2 regions of the Streptomyces sp. NPDC093064 genome follow, and region 2 is predicted to be linked to the other one. Evidence: riboswitches for the same ligand, from Rfam matches in the RefSeq annotation. Region 2 holds a riboswitch; the other holds the start of a gene.
The links. A riboswitch is a leader RNA that binds a small molecule or an ion and turns the genes downstream of it on or off. The one in region 2 is predicted to bind ZMP and ZTP.
Positions count from the first base shown of each region.

Region 1 (3,387 bases), on a different contig from region 2:
GCCCCCGGCGGATGCGGCGGCCGGTGCCCGCGCGGGCGGGCGGCAGCCCCAGCCGGGTCCGCACGGCGGGTACGGCCGCAGAGAAGACCCGTTCCACGGCCAGGTTCACTCCATGTCCGGCGAGGCGGTTCGCAGCTCCGCCCCAGTGTCCGCCGCCCAGCAGCGGGGGCGCGAACTCCCTTGTGGGGGAGAGGGGTTGGAGATGGGCGCCGATGCTGGGCAGGTTCATCGCCTCGGCGATGGCGTGCCCGACCGGCCCGAGCGAGCCGGCGAGCAGCAGTACGTCGCTCTTCTCGGCCGCCGCGATCAGATCGTCCGTCATCCGGGCGATGGCCGCCCGCACCAGCCCCACGGCCCGCAGCACCTTGCCCGTGCCGGAGGCGCTGCGGTGGAGTCCCCGGCCGCGCGAGGACTCCAACTCGGCCCGCGGGTCCACCGGCAGTGGGTGGAAGCCGAGGCCCGAGCCCGCGACCAGCGGTTCGAAGCATCCGTGCGTGACCAGGGTGACCTCGTGACCCGCGAGAGCCAGGCCGTGCCCCAGGCCGGTGAAGGGGGCGACGTCGCCCCGGGATCCCGCTGTCATGATCGCTACGCGCACGACGGTCAGTATGGCCGCGCGGCCGCCCGCCGCCGGTGAACGACCCGAGGGGTGTCGGTGCCTTCACTCCTGCTCCGGCCCCGGTACGCCGGTCACACCCCGAGCTGCCGGGCGGCGGCCGTCACGGTCTGCTCCAGCAGCGTGGCGATCGTCATCGGGCCCACCCCACCGGGCACCGGAGTGATCAGCGAGGCCCGTTCCACGGCGGAGTCGAAGTCGACGTCGCCGACGTTGCCCGGGTTGTAGCCCGCGTCGATCACCACGGCGCCGGGCTTGAGGTCCTCGCCGCGGATGAGCCGGGGCCGGCCCACCGCGGCGACCACGATGTCCGCCTCGCGCACGGCGACCGGCAGGTCCGCGGTCCGCGAGTGGCAGTACGTCACCGTCGCGTCCCGCGCGAGCAGCAGCATCCCCACGGGCTTGCCGAGGATCGCGCTGCGGCCCACCACGACGGCGCGCCGGCCGCGCAGCTCGACGTCGTACGCGTCCAGCAGCCGCAGGATGCCGCCGGGCGTGCAGGACACGAACCCCGGCAGACCGAAGCTCATCGCCGCGAACGAGGCGCAGGTGACTCCGTCGACGTCCTTCTCGGGCGCGATCGCCTCGAACGCGGCCCGCTCGTCGATGTGCTCGCCGACGGGGTGCTGGAGCAGGATGCCGTGCACGGCGGGATCCTTGGACAGCGACCGCAGCGTGTCGACGAGTTCCTCGGTGGTGGTCGCGGCCGGCAGTGCCACATGGCGGGATTCGATACCGGCCCTGCGGCAGCGGTTCTGCTTCATCCGTACGTAGGTGACGGAGGCGGGGTCCTCACCGACCAGCACCGTCGCCAGACAGGGCGCCGTACCGGTGCGCTCGGTGAGTGCGGCGGCCTTCCGCGCGGTCTCCTCGACGACACGGCGGGCGAGCGCGGTGCCGTCCATCGGACGGGCCTGGGACATGGTCCACTCCTGGGCGTTCGGGGGAATTGCCCAGGCGCGCGGCTCATGACTCTGCGTGGGCCGCTCCCCGGTGGTGCTCCACCTCAGCGCCAGTCACGGCCCCGCCTCACCCTAACCGACACGGCCCGCCGCGGCCGAAGGCCGCGCACCGCCGTACGGCCCGGACGCGGCCTTCGGCCGCGGCAGCGAGCGGACCAGCGCGGCGGATGCCAGGCGAGACACCGCGGATGCCGGCCCCGGCAGGCGCGACCGCGCGGAGCGGGACCGGCCCAGGCCGGCGCGGGCCGGCGCGGGCCGAGAAGGTCCAGGTCAGACGGGAGCTGACCTGGAACCTCGCGGCCCTCCCGCCTATGCGTCCCAAGCCTGGATCAGTGTCTGCTCGGCGATCCTGCCGTCCCGCAGCAAGACCATGGACTCCGCGAAGACCCGGCCGCCGTCCGGGTACTGGCAGGACTCCACGTACGCGGCACGGTCGCCCCGCACGATGCCGCGGCGGAGCGTGTCGGTGTCGAAGGCGGGGCTTGCCGAGGCTGACATGACGACCTCCTCCAAGGGCCGCGGCCCGGCGAGGAGCGGGCCGCGGCAGGCCTCACAGTGCGAGACGCCTCCGCCCCGGCGGGCACGGCAAGCGCGGTCCGGGCGCTGCGCCTGACGGGTGAGCGCGGCTGCGGGCCCGTGTCCGGGCGGGTCCGGACGGAGTTGCCGAGGGCATGATCTGCACTCGACGCATCGTCGCCGCCGTCGGACTTGCCCTCTCGGTCACGGGCCTGACCGCGCTGCCCGCGAGCGCCGCGGGCGCCCCGTCCGTCTGCGGGCTCCAGCCCCTCGGCCTGCCGGTTCCCGCCATCCAGCACTGACCTTTCGCCCCGCGGGCCGGGCGCCCGTGCCTCACCCGCCCGTCCTTGCAGATCAGAGGCCCCCTCGGTGCCCTTACCGATCAGTCGGACGTAGGGTCGGGGGACGTACATCGCTCGACGGAAGGGACCACCACCATGGCGCAGGAAGTGCGCGGCGTGATCGCACCCGGCAAGAACGAACCGGTGCGGGTCGAGACGATCGTCGTGCCGGACCCGGGGCCGGGAGAGGCCGTCGTACGGATCCAGGCCTGCGGCGTCTGCCACACCGACCTGCACTACAAGCAGGGCGGAATCAATGACGAGTTCCCGTTCCTGCTCGGCCACGAGGCCGCCGGCGTCGTGGAGTCGGTCGGCGACGACGTCACCGACGTCGCGCCCGGCGACTTCGTCATCCTCAACTGGCGGGCCGTGTGCGGCAAGTGCCGCGCCTGTCTGCGCGGGCGGCCCTGGTACTGCTTCGACACCCACAACGCGCGGCAGCGGATGACCCTGACCGACGACACCGAACTCTCCCCGGCTCTCGGAATCGGCGCGTTCGCCGAGAAGACCCTGGTGGCGGCCGGTCAGTGCACCAAGGTCGACCCGTCGGTCTCCCCGGCGGTGGCCGGGCTGCTGGGCTGCGGCGTGATGGCCGGCATCGGCGCGGCGATCAACACCGGCAACGTCGGCCGCGGCGACTCGGTCGCCGTCATCGGCTGCGGCGGTGTCGGCGACGCGGCGATCGCCGGGGCGTTCCTGGCGGGCGCGGCGAAGGTCATCGCCGTCGACATCGACGACCGCAAGCTGGAGACCGCCCGCACCATGGGCGCCACGCACACGGTCAACTCCAAGGAGAACGACCCGGTCGAGGCCATCCGCGAGCTGACCGGCGGCTTCGGCGCCGACGTCGTCATCGAGGCGGTCGGCCGTCCCGAGACGTACCGGCAGGCCTTCTACGCCCGTGACCTGGCCGGCACGGTCGTCCTGGTCGGCGTGCCGACCCCGGAGATGA
Region 1 covers NZ_JBIVPK010000044.1:59,844-63,230, reverse strand. Annotated here, with positions in the region: gene ACIQFZ_RS34115 (glycosyltransferase) at 1-583, opposite strand, end outside; gene ACIQFZ_RS34110 (bifunctional 5,10-methylenetetrahydrofolate dehydrogenase/5,10-methenyltetrahydrofolate cyclohydrolase) at 691-1,539, opposite strand; ZMP/ZTP riboswitch at 1,561-1,646, opposite strand; partial or broken gene ACIQFZ_RS34105 (nuclear transport factor 2 family protein) at 1,888-2,031, opposite strand; gene ACIQFZ_RS34100 (hypothetical protein) at 2,250-2,396, shown strand; gene ACIQFZ_RS34095 (S-(hydroxymethyl)mycothiol dehydrogenase) at 2,532-3,387, shown strand, end outside.
Region 1: another riboswitch for ZMP and ZTP. It lies ahead of ACIQFZ_RS34110 (bifunctional 5,10-methylenetetrahydrofolate dehydrogenase/5,10-methenyltetrahydrofolate cyclohydrolase); the one in region 2 lies ahead of ACIQFZ_RS00550 (glycine hydroxymethyltransferase).

Region 2 (3,387 bases):
CTGCACCGCCCGCAGCAGTAGCGCCGCGTCCCCGCCCCCGCCGGTGTCCGCCGCGGCACGCGCGGCGATGGCCTGAAGCACCGTCGCCATGCCGAAACACACTGCCGCACCGAGCGCACACACCATTCCGAAGAGCACGAAGCGACTCTAGGGGAGCGGTGGATCGGCGCACCGCCCGGTCCGGCCGCTCGCACTGCCCGCTCCGGCCGGACTCCGCGTGCCAACCCGCTATGCGCCGAGCACCGCCCGCAGCTGGGCCAGCCCCCAGTCCAGGTCCTCCTCGCTGATCACCAGCGGCGGGGCGATCCGGATCGTCGAGGGGTGGGTGTCCTTCACCAGGACGCTCCGGTCCATCAGCTTCCGGGCGATCTCCCGCCCGGTCCCCAGCGACCGGTCGACGTCGACGCCCGCCCACAGCCCGCGTCCGCGCACCGCCCGCACCCGGCCCGTGCCGGCCAGCCGCTCCAGCTCGCGGTGCAGATGCCCGCCCAGCTCCGCGGCCCGTGCCTGGAACTCGCCCGAGCGCAGCATCGCGATCACCTCCAGCGCCACCGCACACGCCAGCGGGTTCCCGCCGAACGTCGACCCGTGCTCGCCCGGCCGGAACACGCCGAGCACCTCCCGCGAGGACACCACCGCCGACACCGGCACGATCCCGCCGCCCAGCGCCTTCCCGAGCACGTACACATCCGGCACCACTCCCTCGTGCTCGCACGCGAAGGTACGGCCGGTGCGCCCGAGCCCCGACTGGATCTCGTCGGCGACGAACAGCACGTTGCGCTCCCGTGTCAGCTCCCGCACCGCGGGCAGATAACCGGCCGGCGGCACCAGCACCCCCGCCTCGCCCTGGATCGGCTCGAGCAGCACGGCGACCGTGTTCTCCGTCATCGCCGACCGCATCGCCGTCAGGTCCCCGTACGGCACGATCTCGAAGCCCGGAGTGTACGGCCCGAAGTCCGCCCTGGCCTCCGGGTCGGTGGAGAAGCTGATGATCGTCGTCGTCCGGCCGTGGAAGTTGTTGCCCGCGACCACGATCTTCGCCATCTCCCCGGGCACGCCCTTGACCCGGTAGCCCCACTTCCGGGCCGTCTTCACGGCCGTCTCCACCGCCTCGGCGCCCGTGTTCATCGGCACCACCGACTCCATGCCGCACAGCTCCGCCAGCTGCTCGCAGAACGCCGCGAACCGGTCTTGGTGGAAGGCCCGCGAGGTCAGTGTCACCCGCTCCATCTGCGCCTTGGCCGCCTCGATCAGCCGCCGGTTGCGGTGCCCGAAGTTCAGCGCCGAGTAACCGGCCAGCAGATCGAGGTACCGGCGGCCCTCCACGTCCGTCATCCACGCGCCCTCCGCCGTGGCGATCACCACGGGCAGCGGGTGGTAGATGGGTGCGCTGTGGGCTTCGGCTGCGGCGATGAGGTCTTCCGTGGCGGTCACGGCGGCTCCCGAGGACGAGGGTCGCCTCCCCGGGAAGGGGAGGTTGTCCTCCTTCCTATCCTCGCTCGCATGGCGGACGCGGGAACTGCGCCGTGGGGTGCGCCCGGTAGGCTGACGACGGGCCGTGACTGGCGCGCTGGGATGGGACCGACCATCGGGGAGCGGCCCGAGCGGAAAGTGTGCCGTGCGCCTGGGCCGTAACGTGAACGTCGACGCCACGTCCGGAGGTCCCGATGCCTGAGAACACCGCGCCCCTGTCCAACGAGTCCACCGCCTTCCGTGCCGCCCTCGACGTGATCCGCGCCGTCGAGCCGCGCGTGGCCGACGCCATCGGCCAGGAGGTCGCCGACCAGCGCGAGATGCTCAAGCTGATCGCCTCCGAGAACTACGCCTCCCCGGCCACCCTGCTGGCCATGGGCAACTGGTTCAGCGACAAGTACGCCGAGGGCACCATCGGCCGCCGCTTCTACGCCGGTTGCCGCAACGTCGACACCGTCGAGTCGCTGGCCGCCGAGCACGCCAAGGAACTCTTCGGCGCCCGCCACGCCTACGTCCAGCCGCACTCCGGCATCGACGCCAACCTCGTCGCCTTCTGGGCCGTCCTCGCCCAGCGCGTGGAGGCCCCCGCCCTGGAGAAGGCCGGGGTCCGCCAGGTCAACGACCTCTCCGAGGCGGACTGGGCCGAACTGCGCCAGGCCTTCGGCAACCAGCGCATGCTCGGCATGTCCCTGGACGCCGGCGGACACCTCACCCACGGCTTCCGCCCGAACATCTCCGGAAAGATGTTCGACCAGCACTCCTACGGCACCGACCCGGCCACCGGCCTCCTCGACTACGAGGCCCTGCGCGCCTCCGCCCGCGAGTTCAAGCCGCTGATCATCGTCGCCGGCTACTCCGCCTACCCGCGCCTGGTGAACTTCCGGATCATGCGCGAGATCGCCGACGAGGTCGGCGCCACGCTCATGGTCGACATGGCCCACTTCGCGGGCCTGGTCGCCGGCAAGGTTCTCACCGGCGACTTCGACCCGGTCCCGCACGCCCAGATCGTCACCACCACCACCCACAAGTCCCTGCGCGGCCCGCGCGGCGGCATGGTCCTGTGCGACGACTCCCTCAAGGACCAGGTCGACCGGGGCTGCCCGATGGTCCTCGGCGGCCCCCTCCCGCACGTCATGGCCGCCAAGGCGGTCGCCTTGGCCGAGGCCCGGCAGCCCTCCTTCCAGGACTACGCCCAGCGCATCGTCGACAACTCCCGCGCCCTCGCCGAGGGGCTGACGCGCCGCGGGGCCACCCTCGTCACCGGCGGCACCGACAACCACCTCAACCTGATCGACGTCGCCTCCTCCTACGGCCTCACCGGCCGTCAGGCCGAGGCCGCCCTGCTCGAGTCCGGCATCGTCACCAACCGCAACGCGATCCCGGCCGACCCCAACGGCGCCTGGTACACCTCCGGCATCCGCATCGGCACCCCCGCGCTGACCACCCGTGGTCTGGGTACCGCCGAGATGGACGAGGTCGCCGGCCTGATCGACCGCGTCCTGACGGCCACCGAGGCCGGCACCACCGGCAAGGGCACCCCGTCCAAGGCCCAGCACGTCCTCGACCCGAAGATCGCGGACGAGATCGCCCACCGGGCCACGGACCTGGTGGCGGGCTTCCCCCTCTACCCGGAGATCGACCTCGGCTGACCCGTCCCCGCACGGGACTCACAGGTCACAGGGCTCACAGGGCACTGGACTGACAGGGCACAGGACTCACAGGTCGATCAGCTCCTGCCGTGGTTCCTCCCGCGGCGGTCCGGCACCGCGCCGGGCCGCCGCGCGGCATATCAGCAGCGTGCCGCCGGCCCCGGCGGCCAGCCCGCCGGCCGCCCACCACAAGTGATCACCCCGGCCGTCCGGACTGCCGCCCGGAGCCCCGCCGGACGGCGCATCGTCCGCGTCACCCAGCAGC
Region 2 covers NZ_JBIVPK010000001.1:127,164-130,550, forward strand. Annotated here, with positions in the region: gene ACIQFZ_RS00540 (hypothetical protein) at 1-126, opposite strand, end outside; gene rocD (ornithine--oxo-acid transaminase) at 229-1,434, opposite strand; ZMP/ZTP riboswitch at 1,549-1,637, shown strand; gene ACIQFZ_RS00550 (glycine hydroxymethyltransferase) at 1,668-3,122, shown strand; gene ACIQFZ_RS00555 (hypothetical protein) at 3,189-3,387, opposite strand, start outside.